DNA from 3 places in the Sphingobacterium kitahiroshimense genome. Region 2 is predicted to be linked to each of the others. Evidence: riboswitches for the same ligand, from Rfam matches in the RefSeq annotation. Region 2 holds a riboswitch; each other region holds the start of a gene.
The links. A riboswitch is a leader RNA that binds a small molecule or an ion and turns the genes downstream of it on or off. The one in region 2 is predicted to bind thiamine pyrophosphate.
Positions count from the first base shown of each region.

Region 1: linked by a shared signal. The riboswitch ahead of thiS (sulfur carrier protein ThiS) and the one ahead of M2265_RS14725 (TonB-dependent receptor) in region 2 are both predicted to bind thiamine pyrophosphate.
Region 3: linked by a shared signal. The riboswitch ahead of thiM (hydroxyethylthiazole kinase) and the one ahead of M2265_RS14725 (TonB-dependent receptor) in region 2 are both predicted to bind thiamine pyrophosphate.

Region 1 is NZ_JAOQNK010000001.1:2,233,119-2,237,725, reverse strand. It holds gene M2265_RS10110 (thiazole synthase) at 1-417, opposite strand, end outside; gene thiE (thiamine phosphate synthase) at 405-1,055, opposite strand; gene M2265_RS10100 (thiamine phosphate synthase) at 1,163-1,759, opposite strand; gene thiC (phosphomethylpyrimidine synthase ThiC) at 1,756-3,570, opposite strand; gene thiS (sulfur carrier protein ThiS) at 3,598-3,846, opposite strand; TPP riboswitch at 3,868-3,966, opposite strand; gene nudK (GDP-mannose pyrophosphatase NudK) at 4,153-4,607, opposite strand, start outside.
Region 2 is NZ_JAOQNK010000001.1:3,316,509-3,321,115, forward strand. It holds gene M2265_RS14720 (amidohydrolase family protein) at 1-147, opposite strand, end outside; TPP riboswitch at 778-903, shown strand; gene M2265_RS14725 (TonB-dependent receptor) at 964-3,384, shown strand; gene dtd (D-aminoacyl-tRNA deacylase) at 3,515-3,973, shown strand; gene M2265_RS14735 (nucleotide pyrophosphohydrolase) at 3,978-4,304, shown strand; gene M2265_RS14740 (hypothetical protein) at 4,455-4,607, shown strand, end outside.
Region 3 is NZ_JAOQNK010000001.1:6,002,633-6,007,239, forward strand. It holds gene M2265_RS25635 (efflux RND transporter permease subunit) at 1-145, opposite strand, end outside; gene M2265_RS25640 (efflux RND transporter periplasmic adaptor subunit) at 165-1,313, opposite strand; TPP riboswitch at 1,767-1,860, shown strand; gene thiM (hydroxyethylthiazole kinase) at 1,923-2,717, shown strand; gene thiE (thiamine phosphate synthase) at 2,717-3,355, shown strand; gene thiD (bifunctional hydroxymethylpyrimidine kinase/phosphomethylpyrimidine kinase) at 3,352-4,185, shown strand; gene tenA (thiaminase II) at 4,172-4,607, shown strand, end outside.

The DNA of each region.
Region 1 (4,607 bases), 1.1 Mb from region 2:
ACAGAGCACTGGATCTGCATGCATATAAGGGAGCACAATAAAACCGAGTTTTGCAAGTTGCTCTGTAGCCAACAATGTTTCGATCGGATCGGGCATCAGGTAGCGTGAATCTGGATGAATTTCGAGTTTTACCCAGTTCGTTTCCAGGGCTTCACGAGCAAGTTGTGCGGCCAAGACTGCTTCTTTTGCATTACGTGCTCCAGAGGTATTGGGGAGTAAATTTACGTCAGGGATCTGTAAAGACTCGAGAAATGTGTCTGAGGAAGACTGATGGTCCAAACGCTTTAAAGCCATCGTGACCAATTCAGAACCCGATGCGACGATAGATTCCTTCATTTGTTGCAGACTTCCGAACTTTCCTGTTCCTAAGAATAGTCTCGATTGAAATATCTGATCTGCTATTTTTAATGTATCCATTGTAGTTTATTTTTAAGTTCTTGAATGTAGTGAGGGTGTACGGTGATTAAACTTGACAGTGCTATCCCATAAATGCCAATATCTTGTAGGGGAACGATATCATCAAGTGTTATACCGCCAATAGCGTAAATCGGCGGATAGTTTTGACCGTTGTTTTTTAAATGATAAACGATGTCTTGATATCCTGTTAAGCCTAATATTGGACTTAAATTGTTTTTAGTTGCGGTGAACCGTAAAGGGCCAAGACCGATGTAATCGCAGTTTTCTGTGATGCGTTGCTGTACGTCAGAAATATTATTTGCTGTACCACCAATTATTTTGTGCGGTCCTAATACATGTCGGGCCTCTTGTATGTCAGTATCTGTTAATCCCAGATGAACTCCAGCAGCATCAATGGTTTTGGCTATGTGCAGATAATCATTGATAATAAGCGTAGCACTATGTTGCAAGCAATGCTGTTTAATACGACGTGCTAATGCGAGCACTTCATCTTTAGTGCCTTGTTTCCAGCGTAGCTGAATCCAATCTGCACCCGCTTGTAGTGCATTATTAATGTTAGTCTCCTGTTCAATAGCCGTATCTCCCTGCGAGATATACTGTATCTTACTGAACGTGATATTTTTGGGGTATGCTGTCATTGCTATTTCAATTTTTTTACTATCGCATTTTTCTGCTCAGTATAATCCGGTTTGGGCATTTCCTTCTAATCATCTGTAAAGGAATGAATTACCTGTAAGAGCAATTGTTACAGGCAATACGCATGATCTTTTATAAGACAATTTTTAAAACTTTTTACAGGTTGTGCACTCTTCCATATTGTTCCTAATAAAGCTACACCATCGACGCCGGCGTCATATGCAAGGCCTAGGTTTTCGGAATGGATACCAGCAAGCCCAATTAATTGAACTTGCTGATTATTCCGAAGTTTTAGCTGATCTTTGATAGTATGCTCCTTACCATAACCTGGTTTTGAAATACTTGAAAACATCGGACTAAACAGTGCATATGACCATTGGTTATCCAGTTGATTAAAATCTATCATACTGTGTACAGATGTTGATCGGATTACGGTATGACTATACTGATTTTGTTTTTTTGATTTTCGATCATATTCATTAAAATGTAACCGGTTTAAGTTTAACTTTTCGGCTAGATGATGATGGCTATGCATGACAAGACGATTTCGATATTGCGGATCTATTCCATAAATAAATTGACACATATCATCATCCGAAAAATTATATTTTCGAATATGCAATAGTTCCAATCCTGCATCCAGTACACTGTTGATGGTCTGGAGTTCGTTATCAATATCATGCTCGGCTGTCAAGACGATGATCATAAGTATAATTCTTTACCTTGTTCGATAAACTCTTTTGACATATCGATCATGCCTTGTTCTGCAGAATCCCGGATTTCCTGTGTGATCTTCATCGAGCAGAATTTAGGGCCGCACATCGAACAGAAGTGAGCAACTTTAGCGCCGTCTGCAGGTAAAGTTTCATCATGAAATTCTCGGGCTGTGTCAGGATCTAAGGAAAGGTTAAACTGATCTTCCCAACGGAACTCAAACCTCGCTTTACTTAGAGCATTGTCTCGGTATTGTGCACCAGGATGTCCTTTAGCCAAATCTGCCGCATGTGCAGCCAGTTTGTAGGTGATCACGCCATCCTTTACATCTTTTCGGTTAGGTAAACCGAGGTGTTCTTTTGGGGTAACATAACAAAGCATGGCACAGCCGAACCAGCCAATCATTGCCGCGCCAATTGCTGAGGTGATGTGATCATAACCCGGAGCAATATCTGTTGTCAATGGGCCTAAAGTGTAAAATGGTGCTTCTTCACAAACCTCAAGCTGTTTGTCCATGTTTTCTTTGATCATGTGCATAGGTACATGACCTGGACCTTCGATCATAACCTGTACATCATGTTTCCATGCTATTTTGGTCAACTCACCCAAGGTTTCTAATTCAGCAAATTGTGCAGCATCGTTAGCATCAGCTATAGAACCTGGTCGCAGTCCATCCCCTAGTGAAAAAGCAACATCATATTCCTTCATAATCTGACAGATCTCTTCAAAATGCGTGTAGAGGAAGTTTTCTTTATGATGGAACAGACACCATTTTGCCATAATCGAGCCACCTCGGGAAACAATACCTGTTACACGTTGTGCTGTTAAATGGATATAACGTAAAAGTACTCCTGCATGGATGGTGAAATAAGAAACCCCTTGTTCGGCTTGTTCAATTAGTGTATCTCTGAATATTTCCCATGTCAGATCTTCTGCAACGCCTTTTACTTTTTCCAAAGCTTGATATATAGGAACTGTACCAATTGGCACCGGAGAATTACGGATGATCCATTCGCGTGTTTCATGAATATTTTTACCTGTTGAAAGATCCATAATTGTATCAGCACCCCATCGGCATGCCCAGACAGCTTTATCAACTTCTTCTTCAATGCTTGAGGTAACGGCACTATTACCAATATTAGCGTTGATCTTTACCAAAAAGTTGCGGCCGATGATCATCGGTTCGCTTTCTGGATGATTAATGTTGTTTGGAATAATTGCTCTTCCGGCGGCAATTTCTTCTCTTACAAATTCAGGGGTAATTAATTTCTTTGGGGTACGGGCACCAAAACTGTGACCGGTGTGCTGATGATCCATACCTTTAGTTGCTGCTTCGATTTGCTCAATACGCTGATTTTCGCGAATGGCTACATACTCCATCTCTGGAGTTATGATTCCTTTTCTTGCATAGTGCAGTTGACTTACATTTTTACCCGCTAATGCTTTTTTAGGTCTATGGCTGTATTCAAAACGGAGTTCATCCAGGTTCGAGTCTGCCAATCTTTCTTTTCCATAATCTGAACTGATTTGTGATAAAACTTGAACATCTTTTCTGTCCAATATCCAATTTTCACGAGTTCTAGGAAGACCTTTGCGTATATCAATCTGTGCTTGTTCATCCGTATACGGACCAGAAGTGTCATAAATAGTGACTGGAGGATTGATTTCTATTCCACCCTTGCTAAGTTTGGTCGGACTTAATGTAATTTCACGCATGGCAACCTGAATAGGATAGAGCTGACCTGAAATATAGACTTTTTTTGAATTTGGAAATGGGGTCTGGGTAATGTTTTGTTCTAACATGATGGTATAGTAATAGGTATAAGAGATTTATCCGCCCTGTGTTGCAGCGATAATTAGAATTGAGTCCTGATGCTGTAGTTTGGTTGTTGCCCAAGCCGTTTTGGGTATAACCTGGTTATTAATAGCGACAGCAATGCCCTTGCTTTTTGCTGGGAATTCCAAAAGCATCAAACCTTCCAAAGAGGAGGGGGGCTGTTCAAAAAAACGTAATTGGTGATTAATTGTGAGTTCCATTCCTTTTAAAATTTTTAAATAAAAAACTTTAGGAATGGCCACAGTTGTGCCGGTATATGCACAATGAAGACATCTACTTTTCCCTACGCCAGTATGATCCGGATCAGGTTCTAAGGGTAAAATCTCAGCCTGCAAATTTTGCAGACACCCCTAAAGTTTCCACTAAACTAGGTAAAAAATCTCAATAAACGAAAATAGGTAGATTTATTTTAGTCTGTCCATCTTTTTGTGACAGAACCATATACTTTAAGAAGTGAAGTGTTTTATTGATGGGGACTGCTGGTATAGCGAATAATGATTCTCCCTGGCAGAGGTGGAGTTATGGGCAGGGAGAATCAATGGCAAATACTATAAAATATGCTGGAGTTTAATATATTGAAGCAGCATAATGGTTTTGGCATCTTTGATTTCGCCATTATCAACCATTTGCATCGCTTCTTTTATAGGCAATTCCAAAACTTCAATATTTTCTTCCTCCTGTTCTAGCCCACCACCTTCACTGACTTTCATTTCTTTAGCATATTCGGCTATAAAGAAATACAGAATTTCTGTGACAGATCCAGGGGACATATAAGCTTCAAATATTTTACGTACATCTGTAATTTTATAACCCGTTTCTTCTTCAGTTTCTCTTCTGATGCAATCCTCGGCATTATCTTTATCCAACAAACCTGCACAAGCTTCAATCATCATACCGCTCTCATTTCCATTGACAAATGTAGGTAGACGAAATTGACGGGTAAGGATAACTGTTTTCTGTTCTTTGTTGTACAGTAAAATAGTGGCACCGTTTCCTCTGTCGT
Region 2 (4,607 bases):
AAATTTTTCAATATGCTGGCCGCTCAATTCTACGTCTTTACTTTCATAAATCCCAAGGATTTCACCATCATCATTAACTTTTACCACTCCATCTTTAATAGGTAAAGATGTAATTGGTAAGATATAGGTAGCGCTAAAATATTTCATTATTATAAAAACTTTAATAGTTACTTAGCATTCAGGTCAACGCAAAGGAACTGTGGTTATTAACGTTAAAATTCGTGCCAAAATTTAGTAAAAAAAATATTACCATTAAAAAAAACAAATTTACACAATTAGTTTAATTATTTAATCGTGATAAAAATCAAAGACTTTTAGATAAATTAACTTATAAGAATGTAACATAAATTTAAACCTTAATAAAAACTCCCTTGTTGCTAAAAATAATTAACATGAGCTAAAAGTTTGAATTTTAGCATATTTTTTGAAGGTAGGGAATAAGTTTAAATTCAGCCAATATATTATCTAAAAACCACAATTTTATTCATTTTTGTAGCGATTCAATGACGTTATGTCAGTGAAGCATCAATAAATCATGGAATTATAAATGGACATCCTTTTAGTTATTAAAAAAAGAAACCGGATCAATACAGCTACTTTAAAATCCGAAAGAAGCTAAAGATAAAGCAACACAACATTCATCATAATACAATCCTATAAACGAAAATCTATTCCACTTATTTTTACGAGCAAAACAAATTGATATTCCAAAACTCAATTCCTCAACATCCATTTTTACATTATATTTTTAGTACAGATTTTATTTAATACCTTCGCATTATCAATAAGGGGTGCCTTGTTCTACGAACACGAATAAAGGCTGAGATTATACCCAACAATACATTTATGTGTTGTGCACCTGATCCAGATAATGCTGGCGGAGGGAAAAGGTTAGTTAAATAAGTGAAAAACTGTTGTAACCCCTAGCAATAGTTTGTTTAACTCAAAATTCAATTAAAAAACATGATTAAAAATTTAATCAGCACAGTGCTATTTCTAGGAATAACATTATCCGTATCAGCTCAAAACGCTTTATCCATCAAAGTCTTAGACAATGAAACAAAAAAATCGTTACAGGGCGCAAGTATCGTTCTGACAAAAAATCAGAGTAAGAATTTAACAACTGATCGAAATGGCACTTCAAAGTTTTCAGGATTACCTGATGGACAATACGCCATAACAATCTCTTACATAGGCTATAGTACAGAAAAGAAGCAGATTGATCTGGTACAAAATACTGATCTTGAAATCTTTCTAAAACCACGTGCTATAAAAACAGAAGAAGTCCTGGTCATGGCAACACGTGCCAAAAACAACTCTTCTACAACCTATAAAAATATTAGCAAACAAGATATCGCTAAAAACAATTTCGGACAAGATATTCCATACCTACTAGATCAAACACCATCTGTCGTCATAGGATCGGACGCAGGAGCAGGTATAGGATATACAAATATGAAAATAAGAGGATCTGATAATGCCCGCATAAATGTAACATTGAATGGAATTCCGTTGAATGACGCGGAAAGTATGGGCTCATTCTTCGTCAATCTTCCCGATTTTGCATCCTCTACCGAGAGTATCCAGATTCAAAGAGGAATTGGAACTTCTACAAACGGGGCGGGATCATTCGGGGCATCACTAAACATACAATCCAATACACTCGAAAAAGAGCCGTACGTAGAATTCAACAACTCTTTCGGCTCTTATAATTCTTGGAAAAATACTTTGAAAGTAGGTTCAGGACTACTAAATAATAAATTTGCCTTTAATGTTCGTCTCTCACGTATCTTGAGCGATGGCTATATCGACCGAGCATCTTCCGATTTAAAGTCTTTTTATGTAGATGGAGGTTATTATAGTGACAAACATATTTTAAAGGCCATTGTATTCTCTGGCAAGGAAAAAACATATCAATCTTGGTACGGAACACCAGAGCCAAGATTAAACAATGATGTAGCGGGGATGAAAGATTATGCCGTCAATGATGGCTATACACAGCTAGAAACAGAAAATCTATTAAATTCTGGTCGCACTTACAACAAATACCTATATAAAAACCAAACAGACAACTACACGCAAACACATCACCAGTTACATTACACCAATTTTATCAATGAAAAACTAATTTTTAATGCGGCACTACATTACACCAGAGGTGCAGGCTATTACGAAGAATTCCGACCTGAAGACGACTTTTCAAAATACAATTTACCACCAGTCATTTCAGGAACCGATACCATCAAACAAACCGATTTGGTAAGGAGAAGATGGTTAGATAATTACTTCTATGGGACTACCTTTTCCTTCAACTATAATCCTTCACAGACAATAAAATTGACATGGGGTGGAGCTGCAAATCAATATAAGGGAGATCATTACGGTGAAATAATCTGGGCAAAATATGCTTCCGCCAGCAACTTAGGGGATAAATACTATCTCAATGATGCTAAAAAAGATGACATCAGTACATTTCTGAAAGCAGACTTTACATTCGAAAAATGGTTATTATTTGCGGATATACAGTATCGTAATATTAATTACCAAGTAAAAGGTGATGACGATAAAATCAAAGGAATGGATTTTAAAAGAAAATTCAATTTTGTAAATCCAAAATTAGGAATTACTTACCTCATCAATGAAAATTCAAATTTATACGCCTCATATGCCTATGCTAGTAAAGAACCTGTCAGAAATGACTTTGTTGATCTAAAAGGAAACAATCCCAAACCAGAGAAAATGCAAGATATCGAAGCTGGCTACCGCTTCAATAATGAAACATTTAACATCGGTACGAACTTTTATGGTATGTTCTATAAAGATCAACTTATTCCGACCGGAGCACTTAATAATGTAGGTTCTCCATTGAGAATGAATATCCCAAATAGCTATAGAATAGGCTTAGAAGTAGATGCCGCATGGAAAATTTCAGCGTACTTTGGTTGGAAAGCAACAGCGGGACTAAGTCAGAACAAAATCAAAAATTACACGGATGAAACGAGTGGAGAATTCATTAAAAAAACAGATATTGCACTTTCTCCGGCAACTATTTTATCAAGCGAGTTCACTTATCGCCCTCTTCGTTCAGTAGAAATTGCACTATTATCAAAATATATTTCAAGACAATATCTGGACAATAGTTCAGCCAAAGTAAGAAGTATAGACCCTTCATTTGTAAACAATATTAGAGCTATTTATAATTTCTCCATATTAGGTTTGAAAAATATAGACCTTGGACTTACTGTCAACAATATCCTAAATGAAAAATATCAAACCAACGGATATACTTGGGGTTATATGGACGGTACATCTCGAAAATATTTTAATTTTTACTATCCACAGGCTACAACAAATTTTATGTTAAGCCTAAACGTAAAATTCTAATAAAACAACTTGCGCCTTCAACATTATTTTAAGGCGCAAGTTGTTTTACAGCATTTTCAAGATCCATGACGTCAACAATACTTAATCAGATCAAACTCAATAGTTGGCATTTTTTTCTTAATATTGTCCTATGCGTGCAGTAATACAACGAGTTTCCAGGGCGAGCTGTTCGGTCGATAGCAAAATAACAGGTCAGATTAAAGACGGCTTACTAATCCTTATTGGGATCGAAGAGGAAGATACAATTGAAGATATGAAATGGATGGCACAAAAATTCGTCAATCTTCGAATATTTAATGATGAAAACGGTTTAATGAATAGATCGGTGCTAGACATACGTGGTGAAATATTACTTATATCCCAATTCACATTATTCGCACAAACAAAAAAAGGAAATCGCCCCTCTTTTATCCGTGCAGCCAAACCAGATAAAGCACAGCCAATGTACATACAAATGGCCCACTATCTTAGCACTTTAATAAACAGCGAAGTGCAAATGGGAATATTTGGTGCAGATATGAAAATTGATTTATTAAATGATGGGCCCGTTACCATCATAATGAATACACAGGATAAAGATAATTTCTAATACTATGACAATAAAAGAAGCACAGGAGACCATTGATAAATGGATCAATACAACAGGTATTCGCTATTTTAATGAATTAACAAACACAGCAATGCTAATGGAAGAAGTTGGAGAAGTTGCTAGAATTATGGCAAGACAGTATGGCGAACAATCATTTAAAAAATCTGATAAAGAAGTAAATTTAGCGGATGAAATGGCCGATGTTCTCTTTGTATTAATGTGCCTGGCCAATCAAACCGGTATTGATTTAACAGATGCGCTAGAAAAAAATTTAGAGAAAAAATCAATCCGTGACGCCGATCGACATAAAAACAATGAAAAATTAAAGTAATACAACATTACTATAATTTAGTTCGTTATATAAGTATCAAATTAATTTTAATACAGTTTGCATGCAAACTGTTGAAGGGCTGTATCAAGAAACTTGATACAGCCTTTTAATTTCTTTATCTTTAATGCAGATCATTAATTCCCTCTGGAAATGAATTTAACACATTACGTCCATACATTAAAACACCATGTGCTTTTAGCAATCTTACTTACAGGATTAACACACGCTTCAGCACAAGATAGAAATAAAGAATTTACCTTTCAATATGACCCTCAGGAAATCGTTAATGGTAGCCAATACCAA
Region 3 (4,607 bases), 2.7 Mb from region 2:
AACTCCCCGAAACCATTACGGTGGGTGGAGATATATCTGGAAATCTTGTTACAGGAAGTCTTAATAATCCTATAACACCCAATATTAATAGCACAACCGAAATAACGGTGGCCATTACTGGTCTATCTATAATCTTTTTTAACATGTTGATACTCGTCTAAAAATTAATTTTTTAATGAGTCTTGACTGATTACTTTAGGTTGAACTACAATTCCTTCTGTTAATTGGTCAATACTATTTACGGCTATTTTATCGCCCGCTTTTACGCCGGATTTGATGATATAATCTGCACCTGTTCTACCATTTATTTCAATAGGTTTCATTGCCACTTTATTGCTGTCAGCGAGGACATAAACAAAAAATTTGTCTTGAATATCTTTCACTGCTGCCATAGGTAGCTTGATTGCACTGTTCAGACTTTTAGTTAAAACCACTCGCGCTGCACCTCCTGAGCGTAAAATTTTATCTGGATTTGAAAATACCGCTTTTAGTGATATCGTTCCTGTGTTACGATCAATGTTACCACTTGCAATTTCAACCTGACCTTTTTGATTATATTTGTTACCGTCGGCCATGATAATCTCTACCGTGTTCATTCCGGCATCTGTTTTTCTATCATTCATAAAAGCAATAAATTTTGCTTCATTGAGGTTGAAGTAAACAAATACCTGATCGATTTCAGATAAACTTGTCAATGGATTGACATCAGAAGGTGTGACCAAATTTCCGACCCTACTCGGAATACGGCCTATATATCCACTTACTGGTGCTTTGATAATTGCGAAGGCAGCGTTTAACTGTGAAGAGCTCACTGCTGATTTGGCTTGTGCCACTTGAGCACTTGCTGCATCATATTGCGCTTGTGCAGTTTTTAGCTGTAGGTCTGAAACAACCTTTCCCTGAACTAGAGGTCTTATTTTTTCTAATTCAATCTGTGCATTTGCCTGTGCAGCTAGTGCCGATTGTAACGAAGCTTTACTGTTGTTCACCTGTTCATTAAAAACATCACTTTTAATTTTAAAAAGTGATTGCCCCTTTTGTACATATTGTCCTTCCTTCACATATGTTACTTCGAGGTAACCAGAAACTTGTGCTCTAATATCGACATTGACTGTTCCCTCTATGGTACCAGGATAAGTTTCTACGATCGTAGTAGGAGATTCTTTTAATTCAATGAAATCAGCAGGAACAGCTTGTTGTTCATACGATCCATCTTGTTTTTGTCCGCCACATGAAATAAATAATAAACCGAAAGCAAATACGGCTGTATATAGATTGAAATTGTTTGTTGCTTTGAATTCTTGCTTTACCATTTTTTTATGATTAAAATTTCAAATACAAATAACAGAAGATTAGATGGTTTAAGAAAGAAATAATTGACTGAACTGGTGAAAATAGCTTCTGAACCGAAATAGTGATCTACTGAATCATCACGATGTAAATTGGTAAGTATAGCCGATTGTTTTTGTTTTAATACGATAAAATTAGAATTAAGTCTAGTAACAATTAGGATGTTAAATTTAAAATTATCGAGAGCAACAGCTATATTATTTTTATTTCATGTAACAGCAGTTTTGTAATTTATTGCTTTCTGTTGATGGAATTTTTTGTGATCAGAATGGTTTTTAATGTCAAAACAATCAATGTGTTGTGTTTTTTTACAATTATGTCATGTGATTTTTTATAGATAAACTCAACATAATAATTATTATTTCAAAATGTCAATGTTCATGCGATGGGAATGAATGTTTATATTTTATATCTTTGTTATGCTTTAGGGGTATTCTAAAAAAGAATTGAGAGAGTCCCTTTGAACCTGACACGGCTAATACCGACGTAGGGAAAAGCAATACAGTACACCTGTGCTGTTTTGTATGTGGTTTTTTCCTAAAGCATTCAATCTTTTATTAAATGAAATGAATATGGAGAAAACACTTTGGATGCATATCCAACAAGTAAGAGCACAATCGCCACTCGTACATAACATTACTAATTTTGTCGTCATGAATAATACTGCCAATGCCTTATTGGCTGTTGGAGCTTCACCTATTATGGCTCATGCTAAATCTGAAGTAGTCGAGATGGTCACTATCAGCGATTCACTTGTTATTAACATAGGAACATTAGATGAAGTGTGGTCAGAATCTATGTTATTGGCTGCAAATACTGCTTCTCAATTAGGGAAACCTTGGATTTTAGATCCTGTTGGAGCGGGGGCGACATCTTATCGCGATCATATTCTAAAAGAATTGCTTCGTGAAAAACCAACTGTCATAAGAGGTAATGCATCTGAAATTATTGCACTAAACAAATCTAATCTTATAAAGACGAAAGGAGTGGATAGTACTTCTCAAAGTGGTGAAGCAGTTAAAGCCGCATTAGATCTTCATCGACAATATGGTTCCGTTGTTTGTATTTCTGGCGAAACTGATATTGTGATTTCTGGGAGTCAGGAGATTCATCTAAAAAATGGACATCTTTTGATGACAAAGGTAACCGGGTTAGGATGTTCTGCAAGTGCGATTGTTGGAGCCTTTATAGCTGTAATAGCCAATAAAACAGAGGCAGTAACTGCTGCAATGGCTCTCATGGGAGTAGCTGGAGAACTAGCTGAAAAGGAAAGTGATGGACCGGGTAGTCTGCAGGTTAAACTTCTTGATAAGCTATATAACATCACTGAAACTGAATTTGGGAATACATTAAAATTTAGCATATAATGGATTTCGATACTTCTTTTCCTTATCAGTTATATCTTGTGATTTCAGAGCAGGATTGTCGTGGAATAAATTATCTTCCTGTTGCGGAGCGCGCTATTATTGGTGGTGTAGATATTATACAGCTTCGAGAAAAAGAGCTAACGACCCGTCTTTACTTGGCAAAAGCCCACCAATTGAAAGAGATCACTGACAAATATGGGATTCCTTTAATCATCAATGATAATCTTGAAGTGGCCCAAGAATTGGGTGCGGCTGGTATTCATGTAGGTAACCATGATATTTCTCCTAGTCATATTAGAAAAGCTTGGTATAGCCCAAGACCTCTGGTCGGTTATTCTATTGAAAATCTTGAACAGTTGAAAAATGAGCAGATTCCATTATCCGATTACTTGGGTATCAGCCCTGTATTCAATACTGAAACCAAAAAGGATACCATCACAGAATGGGGCTTAGAAGGTATTGTGAATATTCGACAACGAACAGATAAACCGTTGGTTGCTATTGGCAATATCCATATACAAAATGCTCGTCGTGTTATACAGGCAGGTGCCGATTGTTTAGCTGTAGTGTCTGCGATATGTGGGAGTGAAAATCCAGAAAAAGCAGCATTTGAACTTAAAAATGAAATTTTAAAATGAAAAAATACCGATACCCAACTACGCTGACGATCGCAGGTTTCGACGGAAGTGGCGGAGCCGGAATACAAGCGGATATCAAAACTTTTTCGGCATTAGGATGCTATGCTACCTCGGTATTGACAGCATTGCCTGTGCAAAATACGATGGGAGTCCGAAAGATTTATCCCATAGCACTTGAAGCTGTAGCAGATCAGATTGAATCTATTATGGACGATGTCTTTCCTGATGCCATAAAGATTGGAATGGTCCATACACCACAATTGGTTATTACAATTGCGCAGACGCTTCAGAAATATAAAAAAGTACCCCTTGTATTTGATCCTGTTATGGTTGCTACTAGTGGCCACCGGCTTATTGAGGAACAAACTATTGCAGCAATGATCGACCTACTATTCCCTTTAGCAGATGTGATTACACCGAATATGGATGAAGCAGGTATACTTGCCAAGTTATCAGTGGAAACTTTAGAAGATATGTACGTTGCAGGGGAAAGCATCCTTGCATTAGGTTGTGAGCGTGTCTTGGTAAAAGGGGGGCATCTGGAGCAGGATACGCTGCAATCTATATTATTTGATAAAAATTGCCGTCCCGAAATATTTAAAAGTAAAAAAATTAAAACAAAGAATACCCATGGTTCCGGGTGTACGCTGTCATCTGCAATAGCCGCTTATCTGGCACAGGGGCATACGATATCTGAAGCAGTTTCTTTAGCGCAAAACTATGTTTTTGCGGCAATAGAGCAAGGGGCAGATGTACAATTAGGAATGGGCAATGGTCCTTTAAATCATTTTTTTAATCCTCAAAAACAAATTAAATATGAATTGGTCTGAACAGGTTTGGAATAGTATCTCAGATAAATATCAGTCTATATTAGACATGCCTTTTATAAAGGAACTTACGACAGGAAATTTGCCTAAAGAAAAATTTCAATTTTATATGGCTCAAGATTCGCTTTATCTTGAACATTTTGGTCGAGCATTAGCCCTTATTGGTGCTCGAGCACATGATGTTCAAGATGCGCTATCCTATATGCGTTTTGGAGAAAATGCAATTGTCGTGGAAAATGCCTTGCACGACTCTTATTTTAAGGATTTTGGTGTTGCCGAGAAAGGTGATATTCAGCCTGTTTGCCATCATTATGTGCATTACCTAAAAAGTACAGCAGCGCTAGATCCTATAGAGGTTGGGATGGCTGCAACTTTACCCTGTTTTTGGATATATAAAGAAGTGGGGGAGTTTATTGCCAGACAAG